One region of the Brevibacillus sp. IT-7CA2 genome, then DNA from elsewhere that is predicted to be linked to it. Evidence: riboswitches for the same ligand, from Rfam matches in the RefSeq annotation. Region 1 holds a riboswitch; each other region holds the start of a gene.
What was found. A riboswitch is a leader RNA that binds a small molecule or an ion and turns the genes downstream of it on or off. The one in region 1 is predicted to bind S-adenosylmethionine.
Positions count from the first base shown of each region.

Region 2: another riboswitch for S-adenosylmethionine. It lies ahead of ACM6JA_RS09830 (aminotransferase class I/II-fold pyridoxal phosphate-dependent enzyme); the one in region 1 lies ahead of ACM6JA_RS20545 (sugar ABC transporter substrate-binding protein).
Region 3: another riboswitch for S-adenosylmethionine. It lies ahead of ACM6JA_RS09245 (homoserine dehydrogenase); the one in region 1 lies ahead of ACM6JA_RS20545 (sugar ABC transporter substrate-binding protein).

Region 1 is NZ_CATKQT010000044.1:185,202-192,975, reverse strand. Features, by position in the region: gene ACM6JA_RS20565 (SLC13 family permease) at 1-1,072, opposite strand, end outside; gene ACM6JA_RS20560 (glycerate kinase) at 1,129-2,313, opposite strand; gene ACM6JA_RS20555 (ABC transporter permease) at 2,458-3,456, opposite strand; gene ACM6JA_RS20550 (sugar ABC transporter ATP-binding protein) at 3,458-4,948, opposite strand; gene ACM6JA_RS20545 (sugar ABC transporter substrate-binding protein) at 5,042-6,064, opposite strand; SAM riboswitch class I at 6,160-6,279, opposite strand; gene ACM6JA_RS20540 (ATP-binding protein) at 6,482-7,735, shown strand.
Region 2 is NZ_CATKQT010000011.1:683,544-691,317, reverse strand. Features, by position in the region: gene ACM6JA_RS09855 (YlaH-like family protein) at 1-290, shown strand, start outside; gene ACM6JA_RS09850 (hypothetical protein) at 301-576, shown strand; gene ACM6JA_RS09845 (hypothetical protein) at 767-2,176, shown strand; gene ACM6JA_RS09840 (DUF5665 domain-containing protein) at 2,186-2,527, opposite strand; gene ACM6JA_RS09835 (pyridoxamine 5'-phosphate oxidase family protein) at 2,666-3,124, shown strand; SAM riboswitch class I at 3,199-3,318, shown strand; gene ACM6JA_RS09830 (aminotransferase class I/II-fold pyridoxal phosphate-dependent enzyme) at 3,413-4,576, shown strand; gene ACM6JA_RS09825 (trans-sulfuration enzyme family protein) at 4,573-5,760, shown strand; gene ACM6JA_RS09820 (YhcN/YlaJ family sporulation lipoprotein) at 5,784-6,386, opposite strand; gene ACM6JA_RS09815 (PhoH family protein) at 6,589-7,774, shown strand, end outside.
Region 3 is NZ_CATKQT010000011.1:565,572-573,345, forward strand. Features, by position in the region: gene ACM6JA_RS09240 (CapA family protein) at 1-25, shown strand, start outside; gene ACM6JA_RS09245 (homoserine dehydrogenase) at 88-1,353, opposite strand; SAM riboswitch class I at 1,439-1,550, opposite strand; SAM riboswitch class I at 1,617-1,723, opposite strand; gene ACM6JA_RS09250 (hypothetical protein) at 1,818-1,952, opposite strand; cobalamin riboswitch at 2,111-2,317, opposite strand; partial or broken gene ACM6JA_RS09255 (hypothetical protein) at 2,507-2,599, opposite strand; gene ACM6JA_RS09260 (DinB family protein) at 2,583-3,098, opposite strand; gene ACM6JA_RS09265 (cyclase family protein) at 3,210-3,833, opposite strand; gene ACM6JA_RS09270 (Gfo/Idh/MocA family protein) at 3,855-4,844, opposite strand; gene zwf (glucose-6-phosphate dehydrogenase) at 4,870-6,369, opposite strand; gene kynB (arylformamidase) at 6,467-7,087, opposite strand; gene ACM6JA_RS09285 (ATP-binding protein) at 7,225-7,774, opposite strand, start outside.

The sequences.
Region 1 (7,774 bases):
CTCTCGTTGTATGCGATGTAATGTACAGATGGGAAGTCAGTGTCAGCAATGTGATAACCACAATGATCAATAGCGACGATTCCCCTTCCAGCTGCTCAGTGATCGTGAACAGCTTCTTCATGATCCACTCTGCCGCACCGCTGTCCAACAACGACTTTCCGAGGGCAATGGCTGCCCCTACAAACAGAATCAGGTTCCACGAGACAGACTGAACGCCATCCTTCCATTTCATGACGCCCACATTGGGGAGTGTCAAAAGAAAGGCGCCGACAACTGTCGTGGTAGCAATCTCGATTCCATGAAACCGCTCTGTCAGCCAGAAAATGACCATCGCCCCGATCACAGCAACCGTATATTTTTCGTTGCGAGACAAGGTAAGGGAGAGCTTTTTGCTCGCGAGTGGGCGCTGCATCTCTTCTTTAGTGAGAAACAGAGCCAGAACAATCCGGCAAGTAATAATGCTGGCCACTACCCCAAACGGCAGTCCCCACAACAGCCACTCCGCAAAGCTAATCCCTTCCCCATTGAACTCCTTCAGCATATCGAGAGCGATAAAATGGGAGCCCGCTCCGATCATGGTGGAGCTCGTCGATACTAAAATAATCGTCGGAATCAGGATCGCCATGGCTTTCGTGATTTGCTTGTTCCCGATTTCGGAGGTCAGCGAGTGGAAAACAGGCAGTAGCACCGCTGCGCGTCCAGAAGTAGACGGGATAAAGAAAGCGAGAAATTGAACGACGACCGTCAAGAGCCAAAACAAGCTTTTGACATTCTTTGCCTTGCTCACGACCAGATCTGTGAGTTTGCCTGCCAAGCCAGTCACTTGAAGAGCACCGCCGAGAATGAACGAGCCAATCATTAACCAAATGACATCGGAGGCGAGCGAGTCGAACAAAATTTCCTGGTCAGCCGTTCCTGTCACGACGAGGAGTAACACGGAGCCAATCGCTACATAGGCGGAGTTCAGCGAGGTGGTCGTCCACAGGATTACGGCGACACAGAAGCAGAACAAGCTCCATTTGGCTTCAAATGTCAGGGAAGACGGCAGCATGAGCAGTAATTCAACGAACATAATCAGGACAATCGGAAGGACCCAGGCAGGTCTTTCCTTTGCAGCAGTCTGTGCAATCACGATACTTGCTCCTTCTCCATTAAACGATTTGCGAGCTGCAGGCCCACCATGATGGTTCGCATAGAGCTTTCCGAGCAATCAGTCAGCCATTTTTGCGCATGCATGAACGCTTCCTCCAACGTAGACGGCATCGGCAAAATACTCGTGTACGCATCAATTCCGTGCTCATAATTGAGTCGGGCACCTTTGCCAACAGTCCCCACCAAAGCCACTACCGGCAGGGCATGCTTTTTCGCTCGCTTCGCCACTTCCACTGGAATTTTTCCTCGCGGTGTTTGAAAATCTATGCTGCCTTCCGCCGTAAACACAAGGTCTGTCTCTTGAAGCATCCGATCCAAATCAATGTACTTCATGATGATGTCGTAGCGTGGATACAGATTCGCACCCGTCAGCGCATGCAGACCAGCACCCAAGCCACCCGATGCACCACTGCCCGGCATTTCTCTGACATCGATACCGAAATCACGCTCGATGATAGCCGCAAATTGTTCGAGTGCTCCTTCCAGCTCAACCACTTGCTCAGGCGTTGCTCCCTTTTGCGGGCCAAACACGCGAGCGACTCCATTTTCCCCACACAGCTTGTTAAACCAGTTGCAAGCCACATCGATTTGCACCTGCTTGAGTCTTTTGTCCATGTCGGATACATCGATTTTCGCTACTTTTGCCAGCGAGATTCCGCCTTCAATACGGATTTCTTGACCGCTTGCATCCAAAAATTTCGCGCCAAGTGCTTGCGCCATGCCTGCCCCGCCATCGGAAGTACCGGAATCGCCGCAGCCTAGCAAAATACGATCTGCCCCCATGTCCAGCGCCGCTTTGATCAATTCACCGACGCCATGTGTCGTCGTTTTGCGCGGATCACGCAAGCTTCTTGGAACCAGTCGCAGTCCCGCTGCTGCCGCCATCTCAATCACAGCCGTTTGACCTGTCGTCTTTGATCCGAATATCCCGAAATGGGAAGGAACCTTTTCTCCTACAGGGCCAGTTACTTCCTTATCAATAATCGAGCCATTCGAAATTTTCACAATCGCTTTTGTAAAGCCTTCTCCTCCGTCTACCATCGGCAGTGTCTGTACTTGGGAGAGCGGGAGTACGCGCAGGATTCCTTCTTTCATGCATTCTGCTGCTTGCTCGGCATCTAAACTTTCCTTAAAGCCCGAAGGCACAACGAGTATTCGCATAAAAACAACATCCCTTCTCTTTATTTGAATTTGCTTTCGCATTTGTCTCACTTGAGTAAGACCAATACTAAGCTTCAAAAAAGAGAAGGGAATAATAGGAAGATGAGAAATTGATGAGAGAAAAGTAAGAAGAACGTTACGTTTCTAAGCGTTTCGTTTTCTGCGCAGTTGATAATAGGTCACAGCCAGAGCAAGCGCCAAAACCGTCCCCTTAATAATATCGTAAGCGTAATACGGCAGATTGAGCATCGTCATGCCGTTGAGCAGCACCCCGATCAGGATGGCTCCCACAAATGTACCAAATACGTTTGGCTTTCCAGCACCGAAAACGGAGAAGCCTACGAAAGCAGCCGCTACTGCATCCATCAGCATGGAGCCGCCACTACTCACCTGCCCGGTACCGATCCGCGCTGCCAAGAGCATCCCGCCCAAGCCTGCAAAAAGAGCAGAAAGCACATAAGCCAAGGTACGATAGCGATTCACAGGAATCCCCGACAGACGGGCTGCTTCCAAATTGCCGCCTGTCATGTACAGCATCCGCCCCTGTCTCGTATAGGTCAAGTACACATGCGTGATCGCGACAAGTAAAAAGGTCAGGATAACCGGAACCGGTACGGAAAGAATTTCTCCTTGGCCCAGCCAGAGGAACCATTCCTGGAATTTTCCCGGTGCCTGTGAGCCGTCCTGCATCGGCATGTTTGCGTAGATCGAGTAGCCTTGGGAATACGTCATATGAATGCCGTTGACGATGTAGAGCATCGCCAGAGTAGCCAGCAAATCAGGAATGCGGATTTTCACGACCAGGAAAGCGTTGACCAGCCCGACGAGCAAGCTGAGTACAATTGGAACAACCAGTGTCGTGAAGACCCCTTGTTCGTACCAAACCATCATCGAAGCAGAAACGACAGTGGTCAACGAAACCGTCGATCCTACAGACAAATCAAAGCCTCCGACAATCAGCGAGAACGTAACGCCAATCGCGACAAATGTCACAATCGAGATGGAGCGAAGAATGTCCGTCAAGTTGTCGTACGTGAAGAAATACGGGTTGGTCAAACTGAATAACAACATGACAATAACGATAACTGCAACCGTTCCGTATTTGTAAACAAAATCAAATAAGCTAAACTTTTTATCTGCCACGTTACTCACCTCCGCTTGCGTAGTACATAATTAGCTCTTGTGTTGCTTCCTCGCGACTCAATTCCTTCACGATCTTGCCCTCGAACATGACGAGAATCCGGTCTGCGATCCCGATGACTTCCTGAAACTCACAGGAGAAATACAGGACGCCCTTTTTCTGCTCGGCAAGATTTCCGATCAGACGGTAAATATCGCTTTTCGCGCCGATATCCACCCCTTTTGTCGGCTCGTCAAACATAAAGAGGTGAGCGTTTGTATCCAGCCATTTGCCGATAGCGACTTTTTGTTGGTTTCCGCCGCTGAGGAAACCGACCAGCTGCTTGATATCGGCTGTTTTTACACCAAGGCGCTGCACGAGCTCTCTTGCGTTGACCGATTCCGCCCCTCTTTTGATAAATCCAAGCCAGGACTTCTTTTTCAACGAGGCGACAGACAGATTGTTCTGCACAGACTCCTCTACGAAAATTCCTTCCTTGCGTCTTTCCTCTGGGACGAGTACGATTCCTGCATCGACGGCGTCTTTTGGCGAGCGCAGTTGGATACCTGATCCATGCAATCGAACGGCACCAGCCTTTGCCTCATCCGCACCGAAGAGCAATCGGGCGAGCTCAGTCTTCCCTGCCCCAACCAGACCGACGACACCCACGATCTCTCCCTCGCGAACCTTCAAGTCGACTCCGCGTACTTTGCCGCCAGCCACTCCTGACGCCTCAAAAATCGTTTCGCCAATCGGCACTGCAAGCTTCGGGAACTCCTCGTCGAAGCTTTTGCCCAGCATGTTCGCGATCACTTCATCCATATTGGTCCTCGCCGTGTCTGTGGTCACGACATGCTGTCCATCGCGCATGATGGTGATTCGATCACAGATTTCAAAGATTTCCGGCAGGCGATGGGAGATATAAATGATCCCAACTCCTGTTTTTTTCAACTGCGCAATGATTTGAAACAGCCGTTCGCTCTCCTTCGTGCTCAACGGCGCTGTCGGTTCATCAAAAATGACGTACTTCGCCTTTTGAACGGTAGCCCGTGCAATCAAAATCAATTGCTTTTCCGACAGCGTACATTCTTCGACGATCATCCTCACCGGAATGGAAAAGCCGAAGTTTTTTAAAATCTGCTCCGTTTCGTTGTACAAGCTCTGCCAGTTGATCAGTCCCTTGGTTTTCGCCTGGACGAGCTGGTCCGCCAATACGTTTTCACCGACGCTCAAATACGGGATCAAGGCGGTGTCCACTTCCTGATATACACATTGAATGCCCTGTGCTTTGGCGTCCTGCGGCGAATTGATCGTCACGGCCTGTCCATCGATGGTGATCGTACCGCCATCTGCCTGATACGCTCCCGTGAGGATTTTCATCAGGGTACTCTTTCCTGCGCCATTGGCACCGAGGAGTGCGTGAACCTCTCCTGCGCGCACCTCAAAATCGACGGATCGCAGGGCAGGAACCCCAGAAAACTGCTTCGCCATCCCTTTCATCTGCAATGTGGACATTTTTCACACCTCCTGTTTACCTGCGTGTTCCAACCTCTATAAGGAAAAATCCCGTTGACGGATACAGATCAACGGGAAAAGCCAATTTGGTTCTTACTTGCCCCACTCTTGTACGTATTGGGACAGGTCGCCCATCGTTACTTTCTTATCCTTCGGCAGGTCTTCCTGTTTCACCAGCACTGGATTCAGCTTCACGTTGTCTGGCACTTGCTCGCCTTTGATTTTTTGGAACACGGTTTGCGCATGAATGCGTCCGATATTGGATGGGTCTACTGCTGCCGTCGCTGCCCACGGAGAGTTTTCCGTCTGGATCATTTGCAGATCCTCATCGCTCAAATCGATGGAGTATACTTTGATTTCCGTACGGCCTGCTTGCTGGATGGCACGTGTCGCCCCTTTGGCAAATTCATCCCATGCCGCCCATACTGCTGTGATGTCGCCTTTATTCGGATACTTTTTCAAGATCGCTTCCATCTGCGTTTGTGTATCGAGTGCCGTATTGTTGGTAGCAGAACCGAATGCCGCAATCTCTTTTATGTCCGGGTATTTCTTCTGGAAAGCTTCATACGTCACTTGGCGTTTTTCCATAGGCGCAAAGCCAGCTACCCAAATTTTTACGATGCTGCCTTTGCCGTTTGTATCTGCCGCCAGCTTCTCCAGGCTCAGCTCTGCCAACTTGTTGTCATCCTGCGCCACAACTGGCACACCCGGAATGTTGATGTCTGTATCAAACAGGACGACCGGGATTTTTTTATCCACGGCCTTTTGCGTACCCTGCTGCAACGCTTCCGCCGTACCATGGTCGATCAGAATGCCATCAAACTTTTGATTCACAGCCGCATCGAGGTTGGACGCCATTTTTGCCAGATCAGTATCTGCGTTGAATACGGTCAACTCGCCGCCGTTTTTCTCCACCTCTGTCTTCACACCATTAATGTATTGTGCGGAGAATGTCCCTACGTTTTGACGCATGATCAATGCGATTCTCTTTGCCTTCTCTCCCGAAGCACCGCCGTTTGTGCTGCCGGTTCCGGTTGTTGCCCCGCTGCCGCATGCCGTCACAAGAACAGATGCTGCCAAAACAAGTGATGTGATCAGACCGAGTTTCTTTTTCATTGAGATGCTCCCCCTTTTTCTTTTACAAAACTTTTGAGAAAAGCAAAAAATCCTCTTTCACAGAGAAAGAGGACAAAAATCGACAAGATTCTCGCCTCTTATCTGTCAGGTATTCTACCTGTTGGAGTTAGCACCTTGGCTCGAAAGAACGTAATCTCTCGTGCTAGGTTGCCGGGCTTCATAGGGCCATTCCCTCAGCCTTCTCTTGATAAGAGTAGTTTCTATTTTCAAAACGTTTGTATAAGTATATACAGAATATAATCTGGCAATTACCTATCTGTCAACTGGGTTTACCGAAAGAATTTTCTTGATAAATATTCCAGTTTCTTCTGTAACATCAAGAGGGATTTTGTTGTGTCTTGTCGAATTATCGTAGATTGATACAAGCCTAGCAAATATTTGCGATGGGGATGCTACATGAGTCTATTAAAAGAAGTCATTCTTCAATGGTTTTTCGCCATTATCCCGTTTGTGTTTTTCAACATTTATTACCGTGACAAAATGCGGAACTACAGCCGTTCCTTTATTGTCATCATTAGCTCAGCTTGCATGTTTCTCGCGATGACCTTCGCCCCGAGTGTCACGAATGGCATGTTTTTTGATATCCGACATGTCATCATTCTTTTCGGACTGGTTTATGGCGGAATCGAGATTGCCTTGCTCCTTCTGATTGAAGCCTTGGTTTATCGGTACTACCTAGGTGGCGAAGGAACATGGGTTGCGATGCTGATCCTTACAGTCAATTTTGTCTTGTCACTCTTTTTGTATCGACACTACAAAGCCAGTTATCGGAAAACACTGTATCTTTTTATGACGAGTGCGATTTTTTCTACGGTTGCTTTAGGGACTACTTATTACTTTTTTCCCACGTATGTAACTCAACACCTCGTTTACTACACCATGGTGATTCCTATTCAAAACTTTTTCGGCCTCTGGTTATTAATGTCGCTTTTCAGCAAATGCGTTTCGGATAAAGAGCTGTTTATTCGCCACGCGCAAAACGAAAAAATCCAGACGATGAGCCATGTTGCTGCATCGCTCGCACACGAGGTTCGCAATCCGCTGACAGCAGTCAAAGGCTTCTTGAAATTAATACAGGAATGTCCGGAAAATTTGGTAAAAGTCGATCAATACATTCGTATCAGTCTCGATGAAGTCCAACGGACAGAAGCCATTTTGACCGAGTACCTTGCGATTTCCAAGCCGCTAAAGGAACGGCATGAGATTATTAATATGAGCGAGCATCTTCATGCTATCCGCGAAGTGATGCTCCCTTTTGCCAATATGCATAACGTGGAGCTTACGCTGCAAGACTTTGAGAGACCTGTGACGATCAAAGCCAATCCAGACGAGTTCAAGCAAGTGTTGGTGAATTTCATCAAAAATGCCATCGAGGCATGCTCGGATATTTCGGACGGAAAAGTCTCCCTGGACTTGCTCATCGAGCGAAACAAAGCCGTGTTGGTCATCAAGGATAACGGTATCGGTATGGATGCAGGACAGATCAGCCGCCTCGGAACGATTTACTTTTCTACGAAAACAACTGGGACCGGTCTTGGATTGACGTATTCCTATCATGTCATCCATGCAATTGGCGGAACGGTCAATGTATCAAGCAAACCACGAGTAGGAACCAAGTTCACCATTATGCTCCCGTATAAGGCACAGTGACTTCATGCAGGTTTTGCAGAGGGACTGTGCCTTTTTCCA
Region 2 (7,774 bases), on a different contig from region 1:
CGAATCCAGATCAGCTCACAGCATATGACAGCTTTCGCATATGGGCTGATAAATACCGGGCTTGGATTTTGTTTGTGGAATTAATTATTGTCTATTATCTTGGATTTGCTACCCGTATCCGTATGCCAATTTTGAAAACCTTACTCTTGTACATCCTTTTATTTGCTGGAGCTCTCATTTTCGCTATTTTGGATGTGCAGCTACCTGTGAAAAGTGCAATGCTGGTGGCGATCGCGATTCTCGTGATTGTAAAGGTACGGATCAAGCCGGAGCAAACTGGTCGAAAGTGAGGAGAACCGCGTGAAGCGTGAAGATGCACTATTTAACTGGCTCCAAATTCAAGTGGTTGCCGATGCGCGACCAGAAGATCGCTCTGCTTTGGAGACAGCTGCTTTTTTCTTGCAATTGCTGCAAGAGGATCATCAAATGAGCGATATCGGCTATCGTCAGGAAGGTAGCTGGTACGTGCTATTTGGGAACGCTGATTCACAGTCCATGGAAGTACGATACCCTGCTGAATCAATCGAATCTTTATTGGTCGCGATTGAAAGTGAACCCAAGTTCAACTGTAACTAACCGTGACAAAGACTCCCTCTCTACTTGCCGAAATGATTCGGAGGTTGGGGGGGGTTTTTGTATCAAGGGCTTTTCATAGGTAATAAGATGCGGTTTCTAGGATGATGCAACTTTTGAAAATGATTTCACGTCAATATTCATGCCCCAAGCAACCAGGGGGATTTTGGCAGACTAGAAGGGGGAACTACCGTTGAAAAAGTACATGACCAAGCCCGTATTAGCAGTGGTGACAGCTGCAGGTATTCTTGGCTGTTTGACGCCAATTTTTGCCAATGCAAGCTCGATTGCTAGTCCAAGTGCCACAAAGGTAGTCATGAATGACGAAGGCAAGCAAGTCACACGCTACAATCTGAAAGAACTTGCCCAAAATGATCCAACCACGTTGAACATGCTCTTGAAAAATCAAGCGGAACACTTGTACATCATTGTAGAAGAAATCAACTTGAATACGAAGCTCCAAGCGTTTATGGAAGAAAACAAAGCGGAGTGGGAGCGTATCTACAACGAGTACTACAGCGATATTTGGCTGGAAGTGCGCCTGACAGACAATGATGAAGAAATCGTGAGTGTAAATGCCAAGACTGAAAATAACAAGGTGTACATAAAGGGGATTGTGACTTCGGATGTCACCAAAGTGGTTGTGAAAAAGCCGAATTCCGACATCATTGAAGTCGTGCCGACCAACGAGCACTCTTTTACGGTCAGCTTTGAAGCTCCTGATGCATCTTATGAACCGTATGTAACCGTGAGTGCCTATGCAGGCAGCAAGTTGGTTGATAGCGAAAAGGTAAAGATCGTTCCAAAAGCAGAAGAAGATAAGGAAATGATCATCCATACCATGTCTGTATTGGATGCGAAGAAAAAGGAATTAAAAGTAAAAGGAATTGTCAAGCAGGGGGCAGACAAAGTAACTGTCACCTATAATGGCGTGAAAAAAGACGCAAACGTGAAGAAGCTGTGGGATGGCGTAGGCAGCTTTACGGTTTCAGTAAAGGATGTACAAGCAGCAAAAGATCAAAAAGCCTTGATCGAGGTTTACGAGGATGGCAAGAAGGTTGATTCCGAATCCGTTCAGGTAGAAATCGTTAACGCTCCTGACAAGGATCAAGCGACCGTATATGCCATCAAGGGGACTGCTGTAAACAATCCTGCCGCCAAGTCCATTCAGGTGAAGGGGACAGTAAGCGGCTGGAATAAAAAGGACGATACGGAATTGTTTGTGATCGCTCCTGACGGGAAGAAAAAAGAGATTGAACCGAATGACAAAGGTGAATTTTCTTTGACGTTGTCTTACAAGGATCGTTCCTTTAGCGCCAAATCGATTCAATTCGCATTGTATGAAGACGATAAGCTGGTTAAGAAAGCTGACGTTGCATTAAGCACAAAAGTCATTGTCGAGCCTGTGAAGCCAACAGACGACGATGAAGGCGATGATGATGACAAAAAGAAAAAAGAAAAAGGGAAGCAGAAAGATAAGCAGAAAGATAAGCATCCCAACGGCAACGCGTATGGCTATTGGAAAAAGCACGGTAAAGAATGGAATGACGACCACGATGATGATCATGACGACGATGACGATCGTGACGACGACAGAGACTAGTCTCTATCGTTAAGGCCGCTGCTTGTAAGTCTCGACGTACTCCACCAATTGTCTGATGTAATCCCCCAGAATGGGGATCGAAAGAAATTGCGTCAAGAGGGAGCCGAGGAAAGCCAAAACGATAGCAGTACCAATCGTCAATCCCAGACCCCGGGCAAGACCTGCGAGGAAATTGATCCAGAGCAGCTTGCGCGGGGCTGTGTAATTTTGGATCACATCTGCTAGTCGAATATCTTCCAGGAACATCGCAATTTTATGCATCCGCTCATTTACCTTCCGAACTTCCTGAAGCTCTTCAAGTACTTGGTCAATTTGCTGGATAAGGCGGTCTGTAGGCGACAAGCTGTCCATCCCCTTCCATCATTCGATATCGTTACCTACCAGTCTAGGGAAAAAGACCACCAGAATCAAGGTGGAGAGGAAACGTTTGCCTATCAGCTATGTGAAGGGTAAAATGAACGTACAAAACGTTTGTTAGGAGGCTTTAAAATGGCTGAAACTGTTTCCCAATCTCTTTCCGAAGATTTATTCAAGCTCTTGCAAAAGGAGCGTTTTGTTACCTTGGGCACAGTAGACCATGAGTCAGGGGCACCATCGCTCAGCTCCTTGTCCTGGACGTATGCTGTCAGCGCCGATACGATTCGTTTTGCCGTGGATAATCGCTCACGTATTTTGGCTAATATTGCGAAGGAACCACAAATTGTTCTGCATTTGATCGGTGCCGGCTCGTCTTTCGCCATTAATGGTCGTGCTGTCGTCAAAACAGACCGACTGGAAGGTGTTCCGCTCAAGCTGGCCATGGCAGAAATCAAGATTGAGGCTGTTCGTGATATTATGTTTTACGGTTCCCGTATTTCCGTAGAACCACAATATGAAAAGACGTATGACAAAAACGCGGCAGCGAAGCTGGACAATCAAGTTATGACAGCCTTGAAGGATGCAAATTAACGGGTGGAAATAAATTGTTGACAAGGATCCTGCCGATCCTTTAGTATTAGGGTCAATCAAATTGAATAGCAATCTTCTTATCCAGAGCGGCGGAGGGACTGGCCCGATGATGCCCGGCAACCAATCACCTGTATTTTAACAGGGAGATAATGGTGCTAATTCCTGCAGAGTTATCAAACTCTGAAAGATGAGAAGGATTTGCTTACGGTGACGTAAACAAAGCCTTCTTTCAGAGGAAAGGGGGCTTTTTTGATGCCCTCGTACACTATTGGAGGGAGAGAAATAGACATGAAGTTAGAAACGAAATTGATTCAGGCGGGCGTAGGCAGAGACGAAAAAACAGGGGCGGTGAGCTTTCCTGTTTACTATGCAACGGCTTATCGCCATCCTGCCTTGGGCCAGAGCACTGGATATGATTATACACGCACAGCTAATCCTACTCGCACCATTTTGGAGGAGACCATCGCTGAAGCAGAATCAGGAGATACAGGATTTGCTTGCGCCTCCGGAATGGCTGCTGTTCATACCGTCATGGGTTTGTTTTCCCAAGGGGATCATCTGATCGTTTCACTCGATCTGTACGGGGGAACCTATCGATTGTTCGAGCAAGTGCTCTCTCGTTACGGTCTGACGTTTTCGTACGTGGATTTACGTGACATTCGTGCACTCAAAGATGCGATTCGCCCGGATACAAAGGCCATCTTTGTTGAGACACCAACCAATCCGCTCATGCAGATTACCGATATTCGAGCAGTAACACAATTGGCGAAACAGCACGGGCTCCTGACGATTGTAGACAACACATTCTTAACCCCGTATTGTCAACGCCCATTAGAGCTTGGTGCAGATATCGTCTTACATAGTGCAACCAAGTATTTGGCAGGACATAACGATGTGCTGGCTGGACTCATCGTAACAAAAGGGGAAGAGTTGTCGGAAAAAATCCGGTTTTTGCACAATTCGATCGGTGCTGTACTTGGGCCGCAAGATTGTTGGCTTCTCGTTCGCGGGATGAAAACATTGGCATTGCGGATGGAGCGCCATCAATCCAATGCCTTGATTGTAGCGGAAAAGCTGCGTGAGCATCCGGCAGTAGCGGAGGTATTTTATCCAGGTCTGCCAGAGCATCCGGGACATGAGATCCAGGTGAATCAAGCGACTGGGCATAGTGGGATGGTATCGTTCCGCGTATGCGATGCAGAGCAGGTGGGATTGTTCCTGCAAAATCTGCAAATGGTGTCCTTTGCAGAAAGTCTGGGTGGTGTCGAGTCATTGTGTACGTATCCGGCGACGCAGACTCACGCCGATATCCCGCAAGAAGTCAGAGAGCATGTCGGTGTTTGTGATCGATTGTTGCGACTGTCGGTTGGCATCGAGCATCCAGATGATGTCGTAGCCGATTTGTTTCAGGCATTGAATGCTAGTTTGGTCGTAGGGGGGAGTGTACGATGAATTTTGCAACCAAGATCCTCCACGGTTCGACTTGCATTGACCCGTTCACAGGTGCGTCGTCGGTTCCGATTTATCAGGCTTCCACATTTCATCAGGCTGATATCGATCAGCCAGGTACATTCGATTATGCAAGATCAGGCAATCCGACCAGGCAGGCTTTGGAGGACGCCATTGCGTCTCTGGAGGGAGGCGCACGCGGTTTCGCGTTCTCATCTGGCATGGCTGCCATTTCCAGCGTGTTCATGTTGTTTTCAGCTGGAGACCATGTTGTAGTGGCGGAAGATGTATACGGTGGCACGTTTCGGTTTTTGACCAAGGTATTGTCGAGAATGGGCATCTCCGTTACGTTCGTGGATGCAACAGATACAGAAGCCGTTCGTGCGGCCATTACACCGGCAACGAAAGGGGTTTACCTGGAGACCCCCTCCAATCCCACCTTAAAGGTGACAGATATTGCAGCGGTTTCTCGTATAGCGAAGGAGCACGGCTTGCTCGTCATTGTCGATAATACGTTCCTTACCCCGTATTACCAGCGGCCATTGGAGCTTGGCGCAGATGTGGTCATTCATAGTGCAACGAAGTTTATCGGAGGGCATAGCGACGTCGTTGCAGGTCTGGCTGTGACCAGAGAGGCTGCGTTAGGGGAACAGCTCTACTTTATCCAGAATGGCATGGGAGCGATTTTGGGTGTGCAGGACTGCTGGCTCGTGATGCGTGGGCTCAAAACATTGAAAGCCCGACTGGATGTCAGCACGAAAACAGCCGCGAGCTTGGCTGACTGGTTGTCTTCGCATCCACAAGTAAGCCGAGTTTACTATACGGGGCTGGCGGATCACCCCGGTCACCTGATTCAAACACAACAAGCGACTGGTCATGGGGCTGTTCTTTCTTTTGATGTTGGGAGCCACGAGCGAGCAAAAGCGTTGTTTGATCGCGTAAAATTGCCGATTGTGGCTGTCAGCCTCGGGGCAGTGGAAACGATTCTCTCGTACCCAGCTACGATGTCACATGCAGCGATGCCTGCTGAGGAAAGAGCTGCAAGGGGAATCACGGATGGTTTGATCCGGTTGTCAGCTGGTTTGGAGGATTTCGATGACTTGGTGGCAGATTTGAAGCAAGCTTTGGATCATTTGCCATCTGAAGCACCCGTCCATAAAGAAAAAGAGGTATTCTCCCGGGCTTAAATCCGGGGGATACCTCTTTTCTTTTAAGGTGTTCCTGTACGATTTGCGTTGATCTTGTTTTGTCCTTGCGGCTCTTTGTGCATGCGTTTTTCTTTTACTTGAGAAGGGGTTTGTTCGCGAGGCTGCACACTGCGCGGTAGTTGCGGTATGATCCGACCAACGATATCCGCTAACTCTTCCGTAATTCCGGCAACAGGACGACCGCGACGAATATCATCTCTCATCTCCCGTAACCGTTGTACGACGGCAGGGTCTGCGGTTACGACAACGTTCGCTCCTTGAGGGTCTTCTTTCAGCGCTTCCGCAACCGTATACTTAATGACGCCGACTTCTGGGCGATCCAGATTCGGGTCCACAGTAATACCGACTACGGCATATTTGCCCAAGACCACAGCAGTCGCGCTGTGTACCCTTTTCACACGGGTTGCCAGTTGGACCAGACGATCAGCGGTGGCTTGAGAAGATTGATTATAAGCAGGCTCAGGAGCTGTTTGCTGAACGCGTTGAGTATGAGTGGCATGCTTCGGCTGTGCAGCCTGATTGGCCGGTGGTTTATTGCCCGACATGCATGCTGTAAGCAACAAGCTAAAACCGAGGCAGTAGATCATGATCCGTTTCACAGGCATTCTCCCTTTCCCAGTATTGCCTTCCTTCGTGAGGAGGGCAGGGTTACAAGTATTTTGTTCTGGGCTGCCCATTTTCATTCTGCCAATGGGTCGTCTATCTCTGTCTACCTGAACATAGACTGTAGTACATCACGTCGCCGCACTTGAGCATCCCTACAAAAATTGCATAGGGTATATAAGAAGGGTAATAGGAGGCGAGATTTTGAAGAAAATCTACGTACTGGACACCAACGTACTCCTGCAAGATCCTAGGGCGATGTTTTCTTTCGCTGACAATGAAATTGTCATACCAGCTGTCGTATTAGAAGAAATCGATTCCAAAAAGCGGTACATGGATGAAATTGGCCGCAATGCTCGGTACGTATCTCGGCTCTTTGACAGTTTTCGTGAGCTGGGGCAATTGCACACTGGCATTACCCTAGAAACAGGCGGGTTGTTTCGGGTGGAACTGAATCATTCCTCTTTCCACCGCCTTCAGAAACAATTCACGGAAATGAGCAATGACAACCGCATTTTGGCGGTCGCACTAAACTTACAGGAGGAGGAAAACGGAAAACCACAGCCAAGACCAGTCATTTTGGTAAGTAAGGATGCTCTCATGAGAGTCAAGGCTGATGCATTGAATATTTCCGCAGAGGATTTTCTTTCGGATCGAGTTGTGGGGGAGTTCTCCAGTATTTACCCGGGGTATCAGAAGATGATGGTAGCGTCCAACATCATCAAGACTTACTACGCGACAAGAAAGCTGCAACTGGCCTCCTGTTTTCCACGCTATCGCTTTTACCCTCATCAATTTTTAGTGCTGAAGGACGAATGCAACCCATCTATTTCAGCGATTGGAAAAGTCGACCCGGACGGAAAAATGTTAGAAATGCTTGTGTCAGATGATGATCCGATTTGGGGCATCCGAGCCCGTAACGTGCAGCAACGGATGGCAACCGAATTGCTGCTGCGAGATGATATTCCTTTAGTAACCATGACCGGGAAGGCCGGTACAGGAAAAACCTTGCTGGCATTAGCAGCGGGCCTGCTGCAAATCGAGGACCAGCAAAAGTACAAAAAACTGTTAGTGGCAAGACCTATCGTTCCGCTTGGAAAAGACATCGGTTATTTACCCGGCGAAAAGGAAGAAAAGCTTCGACCGTGGATGCAACCGATTTATGATAATTTAGAATATTTATTTAATACAAAGCGCCCAGGTGATCTGGATAAAATTTTGGCAGGCATGGGTAGTTTGCAGGTGGAAGCTTTGACGTATATTCGTGGGCGCTCCATCCCAGAACAATTTATTATCATTGATGAAGCTCAAAACTTGACAAAGCATGAAGTGAAGACGATCCTGACGAGGGTGGGGGACGGCTCGAAAATTGTGCTAATGGGTGATCCAG
Region 3 (7,774 bases), on a different contig from region 1:
AAAAGCGGTGGAGACTGCCCCCTGACAAAAGAAGCCGTGTTTCCAGGTAACTAGAAATACGGCTTTTCTTCATATGATTCCTCTTACTTACGCAGATTCGATAATGGGGAAGCAGCGCACTTCTAAGCCGAAATCATTTTTCAATAGGGACTCGTGCTCTTCACTGATTCCTGTCACGATCAAACCTGCGCGCAAGACGCCTCCCAAGTCGAATTGGACTTTTAGTTTATGCACGTTGACTCCTGCCTGCTGAAGGAAATGCAGGACACGATCTGGCGTAGCAGTATGACATGAGCCCTCAAGGTAACATAGGACGTGTTCTGCCGAGTTTACCGTGCCTCCAGCTTTGTCGGCCGTTTTTTCTTTCCAGGTAGGATGTGGTGTGAATGGCTGTGTCAATAAATAGGCCAAATCCTCCACGACTGCACTTGCTGTAGGGAGCTCTCCTGCCCCTCTTCCTGTAAACAACAAGTCTCCCACGATGTTGCCGGATAGCTGGACAGCATTAAACGCGTCGTGGATTTGTGCCAACGGATGGCTCAGCGGAAGCATGGTTGGTTCAACTGATAGGCGAATTCCTTTCTCAGCTTGATAGGCCTGCGCGATCAGCTTGATCCGGTACCCCAGCTCGCTAGCAATCCGAATGTGACCTGCTGACAAATCTGCAATTCCTCTGCGAACAACATCTGCTAAAGGCAGCGATTCTCCGTAAACAAGCTGTGCCAAGATATACAATTTGTACATAGCATCAAAGCCTTCTACATCCGAACGAGGGTCCGCTTCCGCATAGCCCAGCTCCTGCGCTTGCTTGAGCACCTCCTGGTAAGAGAGCTGCTCTGCCTCCATTTTCGTCAAAATGAAGTTCGTTGTTCCGTTAAGAATACCGCGAACGCCTTGAATATCGTTCGTGCGTAGGAACTGCCGGAGCACGCTCAAGATCGGGATGCCCCCTGCCACACTCGCTTCATAGGCAAGATGCACTTGATGCTGATTTGCCAAATCGACTAGCTCCGTTCCTTTTTTCGCCAGGAGTTCTTTGTTGGCAGTTACTACATGGCAGCCCTTTTCGATCAAAGCACGGACGTAGTCATAGGTAGGTTCTACACCGCCCATGACCTCCACCACGATATCCACATCGCTGCTCAATACATCCTCAAAGTCTGTTGTCAGTAATGCCGGGTCGATATGAACCGCCCGCTCTTTTTCCGAGTCACGCACCAATGCCTTGACGATCTCAATTCGTTTACCCAGACGAGAAGCCAGCTTCTCCTGCTGCGAACGGATCGTTTTGATTACGCCTCCACCCACTGTTCCCAATCCCAATAATCCCACGCGTACCACTTCTACACTCATCCTGACCACCCCATACCCCGAATTTTAGATAAAAAGAAAAGCCATCTTCGATAAGAAGAAGGCTTGTTAGCAGCTACTGCTCCCCTCCTTATCTCCCAGGACGTATATGTCCTGCAGGAATTGGCACCTTGTCACAAAACATGCGTGACGGTTGCCGGGCTTCATCGGGCCAGTCCCTCCACCTCTCTGGATAAAGAAAATATGAAATTGAAAAAAACCTTCTTCGCTAAGAAGAAGGTTCACCTACTAATCGAGTAACCCGCTTCTTATCTTTCGAGACGAAACGTCTCGCAGGAATTGGCACCTTGTCGCAATATGCAACGGTTGCCGGGCTTCATCGGGCCAGACCCTCCACCTCTCTGGATAAGAACTATTTATGCTGTTGAGCTTTATTCTAAGAAATTCCAAGGCAAGCGTCAACAAAATTCTTTCTTTTCTGATTGCAAGCTGATTTGGTCAGGCTTTCAGGTGTAGGTGAACAGGCTTTCTACCTCTTCCATACTGCAGCAAGTGCAATGAAACACGCACTCCTGGCATTCCTCGGGCAGCTCTTTTTCCTCGACATATCCGCACCATTGGCAAATAAAAAGTTGCATCATCGCACACCCTCCTCTTCTTTTATCCTACCCAAAATAAAAAGAGCATTTTCTACTCGACCGTGACGATCGTTAGAAAATGCCAGAAAAGGAGGGACGTACTTGTCTACTCGCTGTTTTTCGCAAGCCATCTCTAACACCTCCCTATCTCCCGTAGGTCTATCAGTGTTGTCGAAACAGGCAGGTCTCCTGACTTTGGGTTCATCATCTAGCGTCGCCTTCCCCGTCTATATTGATAGACCAGTGGCTTATTGGACGCTGACTCCCTCTTACAGTGGCGGGACCGTGTTTTGCGAACATTGTTCGTGGGCCAGGAGCCATTCCTTTCGCCACAAGCCACCCGAATAGCCTGTTAAACTCCCGTTTGCTCCTATAATTCTGTGACATGGCACGATGATGTTCAGTCGATTTTTTCCGTTGGCATTCCCAACTGCCCTCACTGCATTTTCCTTCCCAATTAACGCGGTTAGCTCCGTGTATGTAATCTTGTGCGCATAGGGAATGGTGGTCAATGTGTGCCAGACTGTTTTCTGAAAGTCTGTCCCTTTCATCCACAGGGGAACAGAAAAGGACTGTCTCTTGCCGGAAAAATATTCGTCCAGCTGTTGCCGACAAACGAGGAGAGGCTCTGACCTACCCCAAATACCGATCTTTCAAAATCGTAGTGTGGTGAGCTTCATGTCCAGCAATCACATAGGCCAACGTCCTTGCAGATAGCTTGTTTCCGTTGACAAGTCCTGTACGCAACCACGCTTCTGGAGAGATTCCTCGCACCTGCGCGATGGTGGAAGCCCGCACAGCCTTATACTCTTCCAATAAATCAGAGAGGTCTCTTAGGTGAAAACACCCGTGTTCTACAAAAGCATTTTCATCAAAGCCGACGAGGGGTGTCTGATCTCCTCTCGCGATTCTCAGCAAGCGATAGCTCATGATGCGTTCTGTATCGACGAGATGACCCAAAACCTCTTTTACCGTCCATTTGCCTGGTGCATACCGATAATCCATTTGCTCGGGCGCAAGTGACGAAAATAACGCGACTTGCTTCTCGCCTTGTTGTGTGAGGATCGTTTGCAGCTCCCCCTCAGGTACAAGCCCAATATAATAGTCAAAATAAGCAGCGTATTCATCGCGCTCTGGTCGTCTGAGCATGTATTTCCCACTCCTCGTCATTCATTTTGGATAGACAAATTATACCACCATGCATCCCCATCCCAATACGAACGCACCCGCCTGATCTTCACAGGCGGGTGACCGTCACCATTATACGCTATGTAAGCCTTCAAACAATAGGACCCTTGCCGGGGCTGCATCCGTTCCGATCAGCTTGAGTGGTGCTGCTACCAGAAAATACTCGCCTGGCGGGACCTCACCTAGCCGTAAGCCTTCCACGACAATGACTCCCGCTGCAAACAGCTTTTTATGTGTGGGGTGTCCTTCCTGGGCGCGTTCGATTCCAAGTGCATCAGTACCAATGCCCCGCACACCCAGCTCACTTAAATATTCTGCTCCTTCTTCAGACAGAAAGATGAATTCAAAAGAGAACGCCTCTTCAAAAGAGTTTTTCGTTTTAAACAGGACAAAATCTCCTCGCACAAGATCGAAGCGTTCCAAGTCGGAGCGAGTGATCCTGTCTTCTACCGCTGTGAGATCGAGAACCTTGCAATTGCCCACTAGCTTTTCCAAGGAAATACTCTCAAATGTATCGCCAGCATTCACCATGTGCAGGGGAGCATCTACATGGGTACCAGAATGAAGGTCCATGTCGATTCTCGATTCTGTTACATAGCCATTCGTAGTGGTACGTATTTTCGGCTGCTTTTCCGGCTTGTTTTTATACACCGTCATTCCTTCGTACACGGTGGCAGTTACATCATACATTTTCATCCCAAACGCCCTCCCCTTTGCCTACTGTTTTTTACGATCCGCTGGAAAAACAATCCCCATCTGTCTTCTCGCTTCATCCATGACCTGCATGGCCATTTTGGAGACTTCATGCGAATTCGTTGCAGATTGTCTGACCCCGCTCTTCGCCAAGTGTAGGAATTCTCTTATTTCATAATGCATGGTCTTCGGGGTTTGAGGCCTTGTCACTTGCTCGATTCGTCCGTCCCTGTAACGAATGTCCACTTCTTTGAGATGGTTGATTCGATCAATCACCATTGTAGCGTTCTCCCCTTGAATTTCTGCTGGTTGATAGGAGGTCGTAATTTTCGAGAAACTAATGATTGCGTCCATCTCTCGATACTTCAAAAGCATACTGCCCTCTCCGTCCACTCCAGAATCAAGCACAATTCCTTCTGCTTTAATGTCGTCTGGTCTGCCAAAAAGGATGAGTAACGGATAAAGACAATAAATACCGATGTCCATCAAGGCTCCGTTTGAAAAAGCAGGATCAAAAGCACGTAAAACCTTCCCTTCGCGATATGCGTCATAGCGCGAAGAATATTGGCAATTACTAGCAATAAAGCGTCGTACTTTTCCCAGCTTGTGCAGGTTGTCTTGTATTGCAAAAAAATTGGGTAATAGTGTAGATTTGACAGCCTCCATGAGTAGCACGTCATTTCTTTTCGCTGCCTCGATCAATTCTTCTACCTCAATCGCATTGGAAGCCAGTGGCTTTTCACATAATACGTGTAGCCCCGCGTCCATGCACTGGATCGCTTGTTCCGCGTGGCAGGAGTTGGGGCTCGCAATATAGACCGCGTCAATATTTTTGCTTGTAGCCATTTCTTCTAGGCTGTTATAGGCAAATGGAGCATGGTACTTGTCAGCGAATTCCTTGGCGCGTTCGCTGGTACGTGAATAAACAGCCTGAAGAGAAAATCCTTCTACTTCTTGACCAGCCTGGATAAATTCCTCGGTGATCCAGTTCGTTCCGATTACGCCAAATCGCATCTCATCCGCTCCCTTTTCTTTTTGTCTATCTCGTTGCAGTGACCGGCACTCGATCTTCGACCTTATCCAGCCACCACACGAATCCGTCCGCAGCAAGTAATTGCTCTGCGGCCTTCGGTCCGAATGAACCAGCTTCGTACGTAAAGAGCGGCACCAAATTTTCAGCGAAGGCTTCCAATATCGGTGTCACCCACTCCCACGACAGCCGGACCTCATCCCAATGCGCAAAGTAGGTGGAATCCCCGCGGAGTGCATCGAACAAGAGCAGCTCGTACGCTTCTGGCACGTCTTTTGTCCCTGCACTGAAATCTACCGTCACCGGCTCAATCTTACCGCTATTTGTCGGATTCTTACTATTTACCTGCAAGGCAATACCTTCGTTCGGATTCACGCTGATGATCAACAAATTAGGCGATGTCGTTTCATTTTGCTCCTGATAAAGCTTTTCGTGTGGATTTTTGAACTCAATAACGATCCTGGTTGATTTCTCTTGCAGTCTTTTTCCCGTGCGAATATAAAATGGTACCCCTTGCCAAAACGGGGCATCAATCCAGACACGCGTAGCAATATACGTTTCTGTTATCGAAACGGGATCGACACCAGGCTCGTCCCTGTAGCCAGCCACAGGCGTTCCTTGAATATGTCCCTCGCTATACTGACCGCGAATAACGTGGGTCCCGACTTCTTCTTTCTTCATCGGACGCACGGCTGCCATCACCTTGCGCTTTTCTTTGCGGATATGGGCGGACGTGATTCGCTTCGGAAGCTGCATGGCGATGATCATGAGCATTTGCAGCATGTGATTTTGGAGCATGTCGCGCAGTGCCCCGGCAGGCTCGTAATATCCAGCCCGATCCTCAACCCCGACCGTTTCATTCGCCGTAATTTGCACGTTGGCGATGTACTGATTGTTCCAGAGAGCTTGGAAGACCGGGTTCGCAAATTCGAGAGCCTCGAGATTTTGGACCATTGGTTTTCCCAAGTAATGGTCAATGCGATATATTTCTTCTTCCGAAAATGCTTTCCCCAGCTTTTCATTCAATTCTTCAGCGGATTGCAAATCATGTCCAAATGGCTTTTCAATGATCAGACGCTTCCAGCCTGTCGTTGAACCTAGTCCGCTGGCTTTGACATTGGTTGCAATTCCCTCGAAAAATTGCGGGGCTACTGACAAGTAAAACATCCGGTTTTGCGGAATTTGCAGCTCTTGCTCTCTTTGCAGGACCAGATCATGTAACGTTACATAAGCACGTGGTTCCATGACATCTACTTCCGCATAGCGACAAGCAGACAAGAAAGCGTCTAGCTCGTGGGAATCAATCTGGGCGCGACGGGAAAATTCATGGACAGACTGGCGAACAGATTCCTGAAAATCGTCATCAGACCAGGCCCTTCTCCCCACACCGATAATCGAAAAGGCAGCAGGCAACTTTTGATCTACATATAAGTTAAAGAGCGCAGGGAAAATTTTGCGTTTGGCTAAATCACCTGTCGCGCCAAAAAGGACAAAGGTCATCGCTTCCATCTACTTTTTCATTCCCTTCATACATACGCCGTGATGATGGTTTTTGTAGTTACACTGTTATTATTCGAGAAAATCTCTGCTTTATCAATATGCAGCCTTACGAACGACGCAAGATTGCACGTACTGGACTTCCATCTGCTTCCATTAAAAGCAGCGGCAGTGCGATCAGTTCGTAATCACCCGGTTCGACATGATCGAGCAGAAGCCCCTCCAAAATATGAATATCATGCTGGTGAAGCCCATGATGAGCAGCCAGTTCCTTGCTGTCCAACGGATCGACAGATGGGACATCCACTCCGATCAGCCGAATGCCATTTTGGGCGAGGAACGCTGGCAAGTCCGCTCGCAGATGACAGATGGTTGATGGAAACTGATCGGGGTCGCTCCACGATAATGTTTTGAGCAACAAGCGCTCCACCCCCTCCAGATCAACGTGGGCAAAATCTTCTGGGCCAATGCTGGGACGTCCAGTAAGCTCTACCACTCTTGTCACTCCAATGTACAGATCCAAGGGCAATGCCGCCATTTTTCGACCATCATCATCGAAATGGAATGGAGCATCCACATGTGTACCCGTATGTACACTCATCGTTATTTTACCGACATTGACTGAGCCACTCTCCGCTTTGGGCCAGTTTACGACATAGTGAAAGGGAGTGTCCCCTGGCCAGGTCGGCATACCTGCCATGAGCGGACGGGATATATCTATTATTTTCATCGCGAATCCTCCACCTTCCAGCAACTGTTTATACCTATACTCAGCGTACAAAAAAGACTATATTGAGTCAATATTCTAACATTTGTGCCAAAAAAAGACCGCAGCTTGATAGTGAGCCGACAGTCTTTTCGTTGATATCAGATTCTACTATGAAGAGACAGGTAGTCCCACACTTCATCGTAGATTCCGTTGTAATCCACTTGTTTCAAATGTTCTTTCAAAGTCCTCAACCACTCAATGGTTGTTGGATAGGTAGCTGCAATAGCCTCTCGTAGATCGCTCATTTGAATCGGGCGATCGACCCCTTTTGTTACGATATCATGCCATACCTGCTCCGTTGCGAGCTCCACTACATACTCGATGTCTGCCCCCGAATAAAACTCTGTCCATCCTGCTAAATGCCCATAATCGAGCATCTCAGTGGGACGGCCCTCCAGTTTTAAGCGAAAAATATCCTCCCGTGCTTGCCGATCTGGCGGTCCAACAAAAATCCAGTGATCAAAACCAGCCGCTCGGAGCATGGAAGGCTCCAATTCCCATGGAACGTTGGTTGCTCCCATCAGGACGAATCGTTCGTCGTACTCGCCTGCCTCCACTATCTGCTGAAGCCATTTGGAATCGATCTCCTGTCTGTTGGAATTCGCATTCTCTTCGTAATGGCTGGAAGCGTCTAGTTCATCTAAAAAG